2 linked regions of the Stratiformator vulcanicus genome follow. The protein of the gene in region 1 interacts with the protein of each later gene in a pairwise test. Links are inferred from orthologs where the notes say so. Each region holds a gene or a part of one and is shown on either strand. Other genes may lie near its edges. The genes, in order: recA and dprA.

Region 1 (10,156 bases):
CACTCTCTCAAATGCGCCGCAATCCGCCATTGGTAGAAGGATTCTTGATTCACTCTGACATCGGGCTTTGTTAAACTTTAGTGGCCGGGCTATTGCCAAGGTTCCTTCTGTAATGGCTACGGCCATGTCACATCTACTTTGGCAGCTTCCCCGGCATTCCTCTTTTTACGACAATGGTCGAATCGCTCACGAAATCTGAGATTTTTCTGGCCAAGTGCGGCAAGGTTCTCGTTGGTGAAGGCGACTATCGGGCGCGAATTGCCGTTGTCTCTACAGTCGCGAAGAACTTACAGTCTTTGGGATTCGGACTGAGTTCGACGTTACTCGCGCGACTGAGCACACTTAGCGACGAGCAGGTTGTAGATTGGTACGAGGGCGTCTCGCCCTTGCTCCGACGTTTGGTCGGCGCGAACCGCCCTTTCGAGCCGATGTATCCGAACTTTCCGCGACAGGTAATGGAGGCATCGGAAGCGGAACTGTATTTCAATGCGATGACCCACTATTTCGGGTTTGCGCTTTCAGATCACCTGAATGACCCCAGTCTTGTCGTCCTGCCTAACTACGAGAAAGAATCGCGGCCACCACTTGATGAGTTTCATCAACTGAGGTGGATCGATCTCGGAAGTGAGATCGAATTTCGATCAATCTTTACTCGGCTCGTCTCTGCAAACGGTTCGCTGTCGGAGTTCGACAAACGGACATTGAAGTGGTTTGCGGCGAATGAGTCCGTTCAGGAATTACTGCCTGAACGCATCCCGCAAAAGGAGAATTTGGCTTTCTTGGTGTCGCTACTCGAAGACCGAAACTGTCTTATTGAATATGTCAAGACGGCGACTGACGTTCTCCGCATTGCGGTCGCGATGTCAGGCGGTGACGTGTCACTCGGCGAACCAACGAAGTTTCGTAGTTTCTCAAAGCCCGAAAGAAAGTTCCTCCTAAAGTGTCTTGAGAACTCCGGGGATCGTCGTACGGAGGACATGCTCCGGTGGAAGTCGAGGTGGATCCGGCTCGGTGAGTTTCTCCATCCGGGCGACTATAAGAAACGCTTCCCGAACGCACTTGCCGCATTCGATGTGATTCGAAACGACATTCCCTTCAAGACATTCAATGCAAAGGTCGAAGAATCGATTTCGCGAGGCGACCCGCATTCGATAACCTCGCTCCTGACTCAACGCCCTGGAGAGTTTGCTCGACGATTGGACCATATCCTTCGTTCCGTCGACGAACCTGAAATGGTTTTGACGACGTTCTTCTCTGTCGCCGGCCAAGTCTCGACTCCTGTGCTCCTGCAAGCTTGGGCTCATTTTCGGCAACGCGACTCACTCTCCAGTCGAGCATTTTTTCCAAAGGGAAATGCAGCCAAAGTTCAGTTTAGTACCGACAAGCTGCCACCGCTTGCCCCATCGCTAACGCTCGCTGCTGCGCGCGGTCTACGCAGCCAGTTAATGCAAAGATTCGCACGGCTTCCCCGACTCGGCAAAGTCTGGATTGATGAACGACTGACGGAAGTGTTCGTACCCCATTCGCAGCGCTCCGCCAGCCGGTCGCTTCGCGCGATCACACGCGGTTCCAGCTTCCAACTACCAAGCGGCGATACTCTGCGCTTCTTTTGTTGGTGGAAGAATATTTACAACGCCGCAGGCACTAGCAGCAGTCGTGTAGACTTAGACCTATCGGCATCCCTCTTCAGCGATAACTGGCAGACGAGCGGCGAGATCGCCTACTACAATCTGCGAAGTGGAGAGTGCTACCACAGCGGCGACGTCACATCGGCTCCAAAAGGAGCATGCGAGTTTATAGACATCAGTCTGGAATCGGTCCGATCAATGGGTGCCCGATACGTCGTAATGAGCGTTCTGTCTTACACCGGCCAGCCATTCGCTGCGTTGCCAGAGTGCTTCGGAGGATGGATGATACGAAAGCGGCCAAACTCCGGCGAGATTTTTGAACCGAAGACCGTCGTTGATAAGATTGATATCACCGCTTCGACACGTGCTTGCGTACCGGTAATCGTTGATGCCGAAGAACGGCGAGTGCATTGGGCAGACCTTGGTCTTAAGAGTGCAGCGCAGATAAACAATGCTGCTCGCAACTCTGTAGGACTTAGCCAGATCGGCCAAGCAATAGTCGATTTAAAGAAGCCGACGTTATACGATCTTCTCGAAATGCATGCAGAGGCTCGCGGAGAAGTGGTGCAAAACATGCAATCCGCCGAAACGGTCTTCGGCTTGCATGAAGGCGACCTGACAGCCTTCGACTCGGACCGCATACTAAGTGAATTTCTTGCTTGAGGCTTTGGTACGTAGCGGGCAATCGTTCGGACCCGCGGGTTGACACTCTCGGCTGACCGACTGCTCGTTCCTCGGCCATCTTCTCTCATCCAGTTGGGTTCATTGTGTGGACTCTACACCCCCATATTGATCACTTTCGCATCGAAGTCGGGCGGCTGTGATTCGTGGACGAGATTCGTCGAAACGCGACCCAATGCAGCCGCGACTGGTCAGGAGCGGACCGGAGCCGTGGCGGCGCACGCTTGATGGCGACATCCACGTGCGACGGAAATGGGGCTGGCGGATCGATGCCGCTCCCTGATCCGCTTACTGCCGTGCGCGGCTAAACTTTCGTCCCTACTCTCTCGTCCCTACTCCTTCAACCCTCAACTTCCGCTCGACAGAGCTGACTTGTAGTAGGCCAACCCAGCTTCTAAGGCTTGGGGCAGTTTGGACGGGTCTTTGCCGCCGGCTTCGGCGAGGTCGGGGCGGCCTCCGCCGCCGCCGGAGACTTCTTTGGCCGCGGCTTTCACGCAGTCGCCGGCCTTCACACCACGCTTAACGAGTTCCTTGCTGACGGCGGCGAGCAGGGCGGCTTTGCCGTCGACTTCCATCCCTAAAATTAAGGCGACCGGCTCCTTTTGATTGCGGAGCAGGTCGGCGTATTTCTTAAGGATGTCGCGATCACCGGTGGTGGGTTGGTGGGCGATGAGTTTGACGCCGTCCACCTCTTCGGCCTTGGCGAGCAGTTCGTCGATCTCGCCGGCGACGTTCTGCTGACTTTGCTGCGCAAGCTGTTTGCGGAGGGTCTTTAATTCTTCCTGTAAGACATTAATACGCTGCGGCAGGTCTTCGGGCCGGGGGGCTTTCAGGGCGGCCTGAGCTTCTTTTAAGAGTTGCTCGGCTTCCCGCATGCGATTTAAGGCGGCCTGGCCGGTGACGGCGGAGATGCGGCGGATGCCGGTGCCGACGGCGTCTTCGGAGACGATCTTGCAGAAGCCGACCTGCCCGGTGTTGGTCAGGTGCGTGCCGCCGCAGAATTCGAGGCTGAAGTCTCCCATCGAGACGACGCGAACGAAGTCGGGGTACTTCTCGCCGAACAGGGCCATCGCCCCCAGCTTTTTGGCCTCTTCGATCGGCAGCACGTTCGTGGTGACGTCGGCCCCGGAGGCGACGAGCTCGTTCATAATGTCCTCGACGCGACTGAGTTCGTCGGGCGTGAGGGCCTGGCGGTGGTTGAAGTCGAAGCGAAGGTGGTCGGCTTCGACCTTGGAACCGCGCTGCGTGGCGTCTTTGCCGATCACCTCATGCAAGGCGTGATGCAGGATGTGCGTGGCGCTGTGGGCCCGGCGGATGCCGCTACGGCGACCGGCATCGACTTCGGCGTTGATCTTTGCTCCGACTTTGAGTTCGCCCTGCTGCAGATGGCCCAGGTGCACGATGAGGTCGCGTTCCTTTTGCGTGTCGGTGACGCGGAATTCGAAGCCGTCGCCGGTGAGGGTGCCGACGTCGCCGACCTGACCACCGGCTTCGGCGTAGAAGGGGGAGCGATCGAGCACGACGCCGATGGGCTCGGCGTGGCCGACTTCATCAACATGCTCCACGAGCCGGCCTTCGGCGATGAGGCCGATGATCTCACTTTCGGATGCGGTGGAGTCGTAGCCGAGAAATTCGGAGCCGCCGTGGGTTTCGTGGAGGGCGTGGAGCGGACCGGCAGCCATGACGCCGTAAGTCTTGCCGCCCTTACTGGTCTCTTCGTGCTCGCCTTCGAGTTCATTAAAGCGGGCACGGTCGACGGCGAGGTTGTGCTCAGCGGCGAGGGCTTCGGTCAGTTCGACGAGGAAGCCGTAGGTGGAGTGCAGGTCCCAGATTTCGTCGCCGGGGAGGAGGGACGCTCCGGACTTGCGGGCGTCGTCGACGCAGCGGTTGAACTTGTCGAGGCCGCGTTCGATCGTGTCGAGGAAGCGGGCCTCTTCCGACTTGATGGTGTCTTTGACGCTCTGGACGGTCTTGGCGACTTCGGGGTAGGGGACCTTCATCACGTCGACGACGGAGTCGACGAGCGAGAAGACGAACGGGTCGCGGCGGCCGAGCAGGAAGCCTTCGAGGACGGCGCGGCGCAGGAGCTGCCGGACGACGTAGTTCTCCTCTTTGTTGCCCGGGGCGGTGCCTTCGTGGATGCACATCGTGATGGCGCGGGCGTGGTCGGCGATGCGGCGGATGGCCCGGCCGTCGGGGGCGTCGAAGGAGTACTCTTTGCCGACGGTCTCCCCGGCGGCGACGCAAAGGGGGCGGAGGGTGTCGATCTCGAAGTTGCTGACGACGCCCTGCAGGACGGAGGCGGTCCGCTCGAGGCCCATCCCGGTGTCGATATTTTTCTTGGGGAGGGGCTTGAGGTTGTCGGGAGGGCTGCCGGTCCGGTTGAACTGCGTGAAGACGAGGTTCCAGATCTCGACTTCGCTCTTGCCGCCGTCGGACGAGTAGTAGATTTCGCTGCAGGGGCCGCAGACGCCGTCGGGTCCGTTGGTGGGGGCACCGGCAGGCCAGAAGTTTTCGTACTCATCGTGCCGACGGATGCGTTTGGCGGGCAGGCCGACGTCGTTCGCCCAGATGCTGTAGGCCTCTTCGTCGTCCAGATAGACGGTGGCGGTAAGGGTTTCCGGCGGGAGGCCGAGCCATTTCTTGTCGGTGAGGAACTCCCAGGCCCAGTGAATGGCTTCAGTCTTAAAGTAATCGCCGAACGAGAAGTTTCCCAACATCTCGAAAAATGTGTGATGAAAAGGCGTGACGCCAACGTTCTCAATATCCCCCGTCCTCAAACACTTTTGCGACGTGGTCGCGCTTTTGAAGTCGGGGCGGCCGAGGCCGAGGAACTCGTTTTTGAACTGGTTCATCCCCGCGGGGGTAAATAGCACGGTCGGGTCGTCTTTGGGGACGAGGACATCGCTCGGTCGGCGGGTGCAGCCCTTCTGCTCAAAAAAGCTGAGGTACTTCTCGCGGAGTTCGTCGGTCTTCATAGATCAATCAACTGGTTGCGGGGGCCAAAGGCCCCAATGTGCCTGCGGCAGCGTGGACGACGCGAGCATTGTGACCGGTTGCGGAGAATCGCTCCACCGTAAGAGCCGATTCGGTTGCGTCGGGTTCACATGTCACTCGAAGCGCAGCACATTGCGACCTTTTGAGGCCGACCGCTTATTCCTCTTCGGACTCGGCGTCGGCATTGGCCGCTGCGGGGGGGAGGATGCCGCGGGCTTCGAGGACTTTGTTGCGGATTTCCTCGAGCATGTCGGGGTTTTCCTCGAGAAAAGTTCGCGACTTGTCTCGGCCCTGGCCGATGCGGGTGTCGCCGTAGCTGAACCAGGCACCGCTCTTGTTGACGACCCGGTCTTCGACGGCCATGTCGAGCACGTCGCCCGAGGCGCTAATGCCGCACTCGCTGAGCATGTCGAACTCCGCGATGCGGAACGGCGGGGCGACCTTGTTCTTGACGACCTTAACCTTCATTCGCATGCCGACGGTCTGATCACCATCTTTCAGGGTGCTGATGCGGCGGACATCCAGACGGACAGAGGAGTAAAACTTGAGGGCCCGGCCGCCGGGGGTGGTCTCTGGGCTGCCGAACATCACGCCGATCTTCTCGCGAATCTGGTTGATGAAGATCACCGTCGTCTTTGAGCGGGAGATCGCCCCGGTCAGTTTCCTCATCGCCTGACTCATCATGCGAGCCTGCAGACCGACGTGCGTATCCCCAATTTCGCCATCAAGCTCTGCCTTCGGCACGAGGGCCGCCACCGAGTCGATTACGATTACGTCGACCGCATTCGACTTGATCAGCATTTCGGCAATCTGCAGAGCCTCTTCGCCGTAGGACGGCTGGCTGACGAGCAGTTCCTCGAGATTCACGCCAAGACGCTTCGCCCACGATGGGTCGAGGGCGTGCTCTGCGTCGATGAATGCGGCAATCCCACCGGCTTTTTGCGCGCTGGCAATCACGTGCAGTGCGAGGGTCGTCTTACCGCTCGATTCCGGGCCGTAGATTTCGACGATCCGACCGCGCGGAATACCGCGCCCGCCAAGGGCGAGGTCGAGCGACAAAGCCCCCGTCGCAATGCCGGGAATACCGGCTGCGGCGGCGTCGGAATCGAGTCGCATGATTGAGCCGCGACCGAACGCCTTTTCGATTTGACCGACGGCGTTCGACAGGACCGAGTCGATATCATCCGACTCCGACGACTTCTTTGATTTCGATAGGGCTTTGGTGGATGCCTTCTTCGCCATGACTCCGTTCCCACTCACTGCGACCATGATGCGTACCTCGACCTGAGACGACCGCCCGTTTACGGGGCGTCCGAGACTTCGTGGGTGGTCCGAGATGCTCTTGAGCCCAGCCGCGAAAGTCGAACCGCAGTTCCTCCGGCGTGACCATGATGTTACTCCCGAACCGGTTTGTCCAACGGGCGACATTGCCGATAGTGGACACGCGAATAATATAATAGTGGCCACCTGTTCGGGTCAACGGGAAAGGTGGAAGTTTGTCACGTTTTCTGGGAGAGGCGGGAGAGCCGCCTATGGACCCATGGGGCGGTGCCCGTGGGCTTGGGGTCGATTTGGGTAAAATGAGGGTTACTTGGTGAGGAGCATTTCGAGATAGCTGCGTGGCTCGGGCGTGCCGAGGTGGAGGCGGGCAGCGAGGGCGGTGACGGCGGATCGCGCGGCTTCGAGCGAGTCGTCTTCAGCGGTCAGTTCCAACTCGACGTAGCAGCCGAGACTCTCGACACGGTCGAGAGCAATTTCGAAATGGTGGCCTTCGAATTCGAGCGTGAACGGCTGCCGTTCTTTTCGCACGATCAGCACCGGTTCAAAGCCGAGGCGAGTGAAGATTTCGGCGAAACCGTCGCCCGATCGACCATCGGCATCGAGAGAGTATTCGGCCTCAAACCGCGCTTTAGTTGCGCCAGCCAGTCGCGGCCCTTTGTAGGTTAGGACTGCGGAGTCGTTGACCCGCCGGATCCGCAGGGCCTCGTCGGTCGAGGCGAAGTCGCGGCAAGGATGTCGGAGATATTGATCGGCCTGCCGTATCGACACGCCGGCCGTCGCACCGAGGTCGGCTAATTCGGCCTTAATGGTGTCGTGCGAATCGACGGGAAACTTGGATTCGACCTCATACGCCATCGTCCCGTCCTCCGGAGCGTCAATCTGCGGATTCGTCAGACAATTCGCGGAGGTAGGTCCACGTGAACAGCCCGGTGTCGTGCCCGTCGTTCCAGCGAATCTTCAGGGCGTAGTTGCCCGCGAGATCAAGACCATACGGCGCGATGTCCTCGGCCACATTCTTCGGCCCGACGACCCGCTCGCCAGTAAATTCGTTGACGCAACTCGCGCAGGGGCACCGGCCCCTCAAGAAGCGAAACGGCAATTTTGAAGTCTTACGATCGGGCCAATCGATTTCGAAAGTCGCTCGATCGGTGACGGCGCGAATATCGGTGGGAGCCGAAGCCATGGGAAGTTGAAACTCTTTTTGCCGCGGCTCACGCCTGCGGCTGGGGTCTGGTTTAATCGAGCCCGGAGTGTTTCACCTTAGACCAGTATTCGGCGAAATTGAACTTCGGACTATTTTCGTGATCGTGACATTTGATGCAGAGATTGTCACGGGCCTCCGTAAGTTCGATTTTCATTTCTTTCGCGGCAGCCCGGAACTCCGGCTGCGGGACCGCATTCTTGTCGTCGAGCCAGGTTTGCATGACCTCTGAGTGATGACTGCCGGGGCCGTGGCAGTTTTCGCATTGTTGGCCCTTCAGCAAATGGTATCGGTCGGGGTCTCCCTTTTGCGACGCGATCGCTTCCGGGAGAAAGCCAGACTTGAACGGGAACACATCCTGGGCGTCCCAACCGGTCACGTGGCAGGAGAGACATTCCGGGTCGTGGTTCCGTGGCACCCAGTCGCCTTCAAAGTTTTCCCGCCCTTCGATGAGGGAATGATACGCTTTCGCGTGGCGAGACTTGCTCCACTTTGCAAAGGCTTTGGTGTGGCATTTCCCACAGCGGTCGGCTCCCACGTAGGTCCCGCCGGGCGGGGCATCGCCTTCGGGAATGTCGGCGAAGACTTCCGACTCGTAGTCTTCCAACAGCGTTTGGTAGGAGGCCATGACCTCGTCCATGGCGGTGACGTGGTCAAACCGAGCGGCATCGAGTTCGACGAGTTCAAATTTCAGGTCGATGCCCGATTCCTCGGCTTTCGTTACGCCGACGGCGCCGATGTGCTTGCCTTTCTGGCCGACACGGAGCAGCAGCGTGTCGCCGATCTGTTCTGCTTTTTCCGGCGGGTCTTCCGGCCCACGAGCGGTCACCACGATATCGAATTGAGGATACGCCGCGGCGAGTTCGGTCGACTCGGAAGGGGTCGCGTATGAGAGGAGGACCATCACATCGACTTCGGCCGCCTCCAGCGATTCGATGACATCTGGTAGCACGTCGGTCGGGGCGGTGGTCGAAAAGTCGGCGGTCGATCCTCCCGGCACGATCGAGTCCCGAATCGAATCGCCGAGAATTTGCGCCACGCCGAAGCGAACGGGACCGGCCTCGAACACTTTCGTCTTGATCGGCCCGCCATCGAGATCAGGGATGTCAAAGAACATCTGGTTCGCTCCGAGAAAGGGCAGGGCAGCCTGGCCGGTCTCGGGGTCGATGACATTCTGGGAGAGCAAATAGTCGGGGCGCAGTTTCAACTCTTCGGGACCAACGCCCAGCGCGGCGTAATCGAGGAGCTTCAGCGCCTCGAGATTGCTGCTGAATTTGAATTGCGACTGTCGACGGTGCCGCTTGACGGTGCCACCCAAATCGATCGCGGCAAGCGGCCAGCCTTTCTCTTTGATCATGCGAAATAGACCGGCCCGCCGGGCCATGCCCCCGGCCTGACTGGCCGAACAACCGCACGGCTCGAGGTAACCGAACTGCTCACTCGAGATTAGCAGAACCGCGTCGGGCTGTTCCCAGTCGGCAAACGGCGGACCCGCTTCCGGTACGGCGATTCCGCCTTGACCGGGATCACTTCCACCGTCGACGCCGGGCTGCATCGGGCGGGTTGAAGCGATACCGCGATAGACCACCGCCGCGACCATCAACACGCAGCCCAGCAGGGCGAATAGGATCAGAATTTTGTCGCGAGCCATGAAGAATCATCCATGCAGTTTCGAGACGAGCCGACGAATTCCATCCGTGGCTGAGCTGTATGCGGGACCGGCCGATCGGCAAACGACGTTTGTTCCGACCGGACGACTGCTCCACCCGTGATTCTACGGCATTCAACGATATCCGGGGAGCCTGTTTTCCGCGGCTGAAAACTCTATCGGTTCCACCATGAAACAAGACTCCACCGTCACCGACTTGGCACGGCAGCCGATAATCGACTTTGGCTAAGGTGTCACGCGCATCTGGACGTAGAACTTGAGCTTCCCTACGAGCGGATGGTTGGTCGTCACATGTGCGCGAACCGACGTTTTCAGGCGATGCACAATGACCGGCGCTTCGCCGGGCGGTACGGAGAACGTCAGTCGGAACTTCTGGCGGTTCGACGAACCAGAGCTTTCGATCGGCTCGATCGCCAGATCGACATAGTCGGCTGTCGGCGAGACCTCTGTGAACTCAAACGGTTCCTCCATCCCCCCAACAAACATGATTAGGGATGCCGATGAGCCTTCGGATTGCGAAAAGGAGCCGAGATCAATCGCCATCGGCTCCGGTTCCCATTCGACCCCTCGACCGGCGATGAATCGAATCGGACCGCTGCGTCGCCCTTCGACCAAGAGTTGGATTTCCGGCGCTCCCTCCTCTTCAAGATTTGTTTTGACCGTCAGTCGCTCGCGAAAAGTGCCCACTTCTTTTACGGC
Region 2 (5,426 bases), 3.4 Mb from region 1 along the record:
AACGGCGCATAGATGCCGACCTGCTTAAAGAGGCCTTCCATGCCGAAGGTGCGGGCCTCGTCGGGAATGATCGGCACGACGCGTTTGCCGATGTTCTTGTCCCGCATGAGCAAAGCGATGATCTGCCCGAAGACAAATGTGGTGCTGGCGGACTGGCCTTCGCGGGTGCCTTCAAGGTATTTCGAGAAGACATCCAACGCCGGAATCTGCAGGCTCTCATCGGTCGGTCGTCGCGCTGGGACGAAGCCGCCGAGTTCTTTTCGCCGCGAGTGGAGATATTCGTATTCGGGTGATCCGTTCTCCGGCCGCAAGAAGGGCGGTTTTTCCTGAAGCTCTTCGTCGGTGAAATTCAGACTGAACCGCGAGCGAAACGCCTTTAATTCGTCCGGAGTCATCTTCTTGGCGTTGTGGGCGACGTTCTTGCCTTCACCCGCGCTGCCGAGTCCCCAGCCCTTAATTGTTTTCGCCAACACGACGGTCGGCTTGCCGTTTCGATCGGTCGCCTTCTTATAAGCGGCGTAAACCTTGCGCTGCGAATGGCCTCCGCGACGCAGGTCGTCGATTTCTTCATCGCTGAAGTGGCCGAGGATGCGGTGCAGGTCTTCGTCATCCCCGCAAATCTGCGCACGGTTCTCAGCGCCCGACTCAATGCTGAGACGCTGGTACTCACCGTCGACCATCTCTCCGAGGCGTTTGACGAGTTTGCCCTGTTCGTCTTTCTCGAAGACCTTATCCCAGGTGCTGCCCCAGACGACTTTGAGCACGTTCCAGCCCGCGCCGCGGAAGATGCCTTCCATCTCCTGGATAATTTTGGCGTTGCCGCGGACCGGTCCATCGAGCCGCTGCAGGTTGCAGTTGATGACCCAGATGAGATTGTCGAGCTTTTCGCGAGCGGGCAGGGTGATCGCCCCAAGGCTCTCCGGCTCGTCCATTTCGCCATCGCCGAGGAAGCACCAGACGTTCGATTTATCGGTCTCCATCACTCCGCGATTCTTGAGGTATCGCAAAAAGCGTGCGTGATAGATCGACGTGATCGGCCCGAGACCCATGCTGACCGTGGGGAACTGCCAGAATTCCGGCATTAGCCACGGGTGCGGATAGGAGGACAGGCCGCTGCCGCGTGGCAATTCGCGGCGGAAATTCTCCAGGTGCGACTCTTCCAACCGCCCTTCGATAAAGGCGCGGGCATACATTCCGGGCGAGGCGTGCCCTTGGAAGTAGACCATGTCGCCGGTGTGGTCGTCGGTCCGGGCGTGGAAGAAATGGTTGAAGCCGACTTCGTAGAGCGTACAGGAGCTCGCGTAGGTTGAGATGTGCCCGCCGATGCCGTCTTCGTGCTTGTTGGCCCGCACGACCATCACGGCGGCATTCCAGCGGATCAGCCGCCGAATCTTCTGTTCCAATTCCATGTCACCCGGGTATTCGGGCTGTTGCGACAGGGGAATCGTATTCTGGTACGGCGTGGTAGCGGAAAACGGCAACACGACGCCACGCCGGGCCGCCCGCTCCTCCAACTGCTCAAGCAAATGGCCGGCTTCTTCCGGCCCGTAGCGATACAGGATATCTTCGAGCGATTCGTACCAATCCTGGAGCTCCAATTCGTCGATGCCGGAGGCGGGCTCGGCGACGGTCTCATTCGACATGCGGTCTGTTCCGTACAATGGCTATACTGAGGCCGTGTCGCCGCTTCGTCCTGCCGAACGAAAACTGACACCGGCACGATGGCGAGAGGCTAACCTGTCTGACGGACCGACGCACGCGAAAGCGACATTTCAACGTCGCCCGATGCTCGGTCCATCACGATTGAGCCAGAGATTGTACCAGCCGCATTCAGGCACACCAACCTTGGTGGCGAATGACGAGCCCGGTTCGAAAGACGCGAAGTGTCGATCACGCAACAAGCCGCGCACGAAGTAAGCGGATCGACGCAATAGATCCGTTTACTTCGTGCGCGGCTTGTAAGTATGTCTTCGAGAGCCGACGCTACGGTTGGACGGTAATCACCGAGCCGTCGCTGAGCATATCGAACAGCTCGGCAGCATCTTCATTTCGCAGCCGAATGGTGCCAGGACCGCTCGGCCGACCCACGAGATTCGCATCATTCGTCCCGTGGATCGAGACGGAGGATAGGCGGCCCGTAGCGTCGGTCAGCTTGATCCGAAACCCGCCGAGCGGATTGGCGGCCGATCCACCGGCCACCATCGTTCCGTCAGGCCCGCGGTAGTCAGGATTGATCACCCGTCCGGCCACAAGGTAGCGGCCCGAGGGAATCGGGGCATCCTGTCCGAAACCGGTCGGGTAACGGCGCACGTATTGACGCTCCTTGCCTAAGTGCAAAGTCAGCACGAAATCGGATTGATCGATCGTTGCGCCAAACGGCCCGGTCACGACCTTCAGTTTCGTGCCCGGGGTCAGCTTGAACGAATTGAGTCGATTGAGTCGAGCCAGATACTGCCACGAAACGTCATATTTGCGGGCAATTTGCTCGATCGACTCGCCGGCTTTGACCACGTGGTCCGCTTGATAGCGATCGCTGAGCCGAAAGAACAACTTTGCGGCAGTCCGATCGATTTTCTCAAGCAACTCTCCCGAAGGCCGTTCGGACCCCCAGAGAGCTCGACTGAACAGGCGATTGGCGTCGCGAAGATTCCCCTCAGCCAATTTCGCATCGGCGATTTGCAACCACTGGCTCAGTTGCCGCGGCGAGGCAAGCTGTTCCGAACTGAAGTCTTCATCGGTCCGCCCCAAGTTTGCCGAGGTCGTCGGCGGAAGCACATGCTGGTCGTCAGGGTGAAACGATTTGATTGCGAACGCGTCGGTTGCCCCTTTCTGAGCAGGCCAGCCATCATCGACGCCTTCGTTCCGTACAGAAGAGGCCGGAATCACCGCGCCGGCTTGAGACCTCACGGCACGGTCCGGGCCATCGATTTCGGCGGTCCGGGCCGGTTCGGTCGGCGGCCACTGCGGCGGCACGCGCTGCGGCAATGCCGCAACCTGATCGCGCAGATTTAATTCTTCCGGAAATCGTGGCTCAGCCTGCTGGGGCGGTTCACTCTGCTCGAACACGGCGAGGTCGACATCGGAATTTTGGTTGTTGTTAGTCGCCTCGTGAGCAGACTCGTCGAAGTCGTTGTTCACCAGCGTACCGGGAACGTCGAGCTCGCTTTCCGGCAGCAAGTCTTCAACGGCTTCGGTTCCCTCACCATTGAGGTCGGTGACTTCGATGGCATGCTCCGGATTCCAGCCGGTCGGCCACATTTCGAAGTGCCACATCGTCAAGCCGCCGAACGCCAATAAGGCGACGGTCCAGATAAAGGCATCGTACGGTCGATCGCTGCGAAGGCGGGAAGCCATGGGATTTTCCCTGAGATGAAATGGAAGCGCGCGAACGCTAGCAAACCTCGGGGAAGGTGCCTACACCAATTTCCCGCACCGGGGTTGACACGCGCTTCGCCTCGGAGGGCACGTGAGAGACCGGCCCGTCACGATGATCGGACGATGCGATTTCCCGGGAGCCGGCGGACCAGCCGCTTCATCTCCAGCATCGTCAGCGTTGCCAAGGTCCGCCCCGGTTCGATTGCCGCCCTCTCCAGAACAAGGTCGACCGCCTCCGGCTGCGCCGCGACGGCATCGAGCACCTGCCGCTCCTGATCGGTCAGCAGTAACTCGGCCGGACTGGCGACGGTACGCTCTTCGGAAGGCTCATCTCGATCGTTCTTCTTCGGCCGGCGGCCCCGTTCGGTAACGGGAACGCGAATCGACTCGCGGAGCGGCCCCAGCGCTTCGAGCACGTCATCAACGCCGCGGATCAACGTCGCTCCGTCGCGGATCAGATCGTGACAGCCCTCGCTCGCTCCGCTGTCGATCGGGCCGGGGATCGCAAAAACCTCCCGATTTTGTTCCACCGCGTGACGGGCCGTGTGCAGCGCCCCGCTTTTCCGGGAAGCCTCTGTCAGGATCACGCCGAGCGACAATCCGCTGATGATGCGATTCCGCTGTGGAAACAGCCCGGCGAGCGGTTTCTGATCAAGACGAAATTCCGTCACAATCGCACCGTTCGCGGTGATCTCATCGGACAGATCCGCATGTTCCGGCGGATAGACCGTTTCCATCCCGGTCGCGGTCACGGCGATCGTGCGTCCGCCCGCATTCAGCGCGGCACGATGGGCATGGCCGTCGATACCGCGGGCCAGACCGCTGACGACCGTCACCGCGGCCCGGGCGAGTCCGCCAGCGATCTTCTCCGTCTGCCGCTGTCCGTAATAGGTGCAGCCCCGTGACCCGACGATCGCCAGCGCGAGCTGGTCCTGCGGCAACAGTTCTCCCCGCACATACAGCACCGGCGGAGCATCGGGCAGTTCCGAAAGCATCGCAGGGTATTCGTCGGTCCCCTTCAGGATCAATTTCACACCGAGTTCATCGCACCGGCGAAGTTCCCGCTCCGGCTCGTCCGACTGGGCAGCCGCCGTGATCGCATCCGCCAGCTTCGGCCCGATCCCCGGCAGTTCCAACAACTCCGACCGCTGCGCCGCAAAGATGCGATCGACCGCCCCGAAAGCGTCGATCAAAGTCTGCCTGATCCGCGGCCCCACGCCGGGCGTCAGCGTCAATCGCAGGGCGGCGATGAGGGCGGGGTCAGGCATTGAGGAATCACTTACTTTGCCAAGCGACGGAGGGTTTCACCGAACCGCGCGTCGATGTCTAAGAGAATCCGTCGAAGTCTTTGTTCCCGTGATTCATGTTTGGAATCCTCACGGCACTTAGTTTTCGACTTGTCGCGAGAACGCCCTTCTGGTTGCTCCCTCATCAGGATTCCCATCATCTTCGAGCGTGTCAGGCGAGGCGAGCAAAAGTATCTCCGAATTGCTCATTGATCGCCTCAATGGCAGCGTTGCGTTCCGTGTCCGTCAGGCCGACTCGAAACGGCACCACACGCAACTCGCCATACGTGAGTTCCACGTCGAGCACGGTCTCACCATCGAGCTGCGCTTTTGCCACGAGTTCGTCGTCGAGCGGCAGCACCCAGCCCGCGTCTGTTTTTAGCAATTTGGTCGTCACGAAAACATGCTCCGGTTTGCCTCGGTCAGTCCGTCAGATATTCGACACCACAATGTACCAGAAGGCTCACGCCTTCCGCTCGCCGGGTGTTATGCAATTTCCGCCAGAATGCCTCGCACATCCTCTTCTTCACAGTCATCGAACAGCCCGACTTCGCCCATTTTCTTCGGCAGAATGAAGCGAATTTTCCCCCCGGAGTTCTTCTTATCGAGCTTCATCCGCTCGATCACCTCATCGCTGTCAAAGGCGAGCCGGGAGCGTAAGCGACCGGAGCTCACCTCTTCGTCCCCGAGAGACGCAGGCAGCCCGAACGCACACAGCAGTTCGATTTGCCGAGTTGTCGTTTGGGCATCGATCAACCCGCGCAG

The links.
Region 2: the proteins of recA (region 1) and dprA interact in binary tests that used the Bacillus subtilis proteins (3 or more experiments, as listed by UniProt). The link is inferred for Stratiformator vulcanicus from one-to-one orthologs.

The regions. Positions count from the first base shown.
Region 1 is NZ_CP036268.1:4,345,490-4,355,645, reverse strand. The notes cover bases 4,506-7,406. They hold recA (recombinase RecA), read right to left. Parts: upstream 6,549-7,406; coding sequence 5,463-6,548; downstream 4,506-5,462. Other genes in these bases: cyaB (class IV adenylate cyclase), read right to left, coding at 6,894-7,406; alaS (alanine--tRNA ligase), read right to left, coding at 4,506-5,287. Also shown: Pan189_RS17325 (TerD family protein), read left to right, coding at 174-2,291; more of alaS, read right to left, coding at 2,657-4,505; more of cyaB, read right to left, coding at 7,407-7,442; Pan189_RS17305 (DUF971 domain-containing protein), read right to left, coding at 7,462-7,770; Pan189_RS17300 (multiheme c-type cytochrome), read right to left, coding at 7,823-9,439; Pan189_RS17295 (DUF1573 domain-containing protein), read right to left, coding at 9,683-10,156. UniProt on the Bacillus subtilis protein: Multifunctional protein involved in homologous recombination, DNA repair and competence.
Region 2 is NZ_CP036268.1:912,422-917,847, reverse strand. What follows is about bases 2,564-5,426. They hold dprA (DNA-processing protein DprA), read right to left. Parts: upstream 4,644-5,426; coding sequence 3,483-4,643; downstream 2,564-3,482. Other genes in these bases: aroB (3-dehydroquinate synthase), read right to left, coding at 5,148-5,426; Pan189_RS03380 (hypothetical protein), read right to left, coding at 4,834-5,058; Pan189_RS03390 (L,D-transpeptidase family protein), read right to left, coding at 2,564-3,354. In the rest of the region: aceE (pyruvate dehydrogenase (acetyl-transferring), homodimeric type), read right to left, coding at 1-1,643; more of Pan189_RS03390, read right to left, coding at 1,984-2,563. UniProt on the Bacillus subtilis protein: Protein that helps load RecA onto ssDNA during transformation. Binds cooperatively to circular ssDNA, is able to bridge different segments of DNA. Favors the loading of RecA onto SsbA- or SsbB-coated ssDNA and formation of RecA-DNA filaments.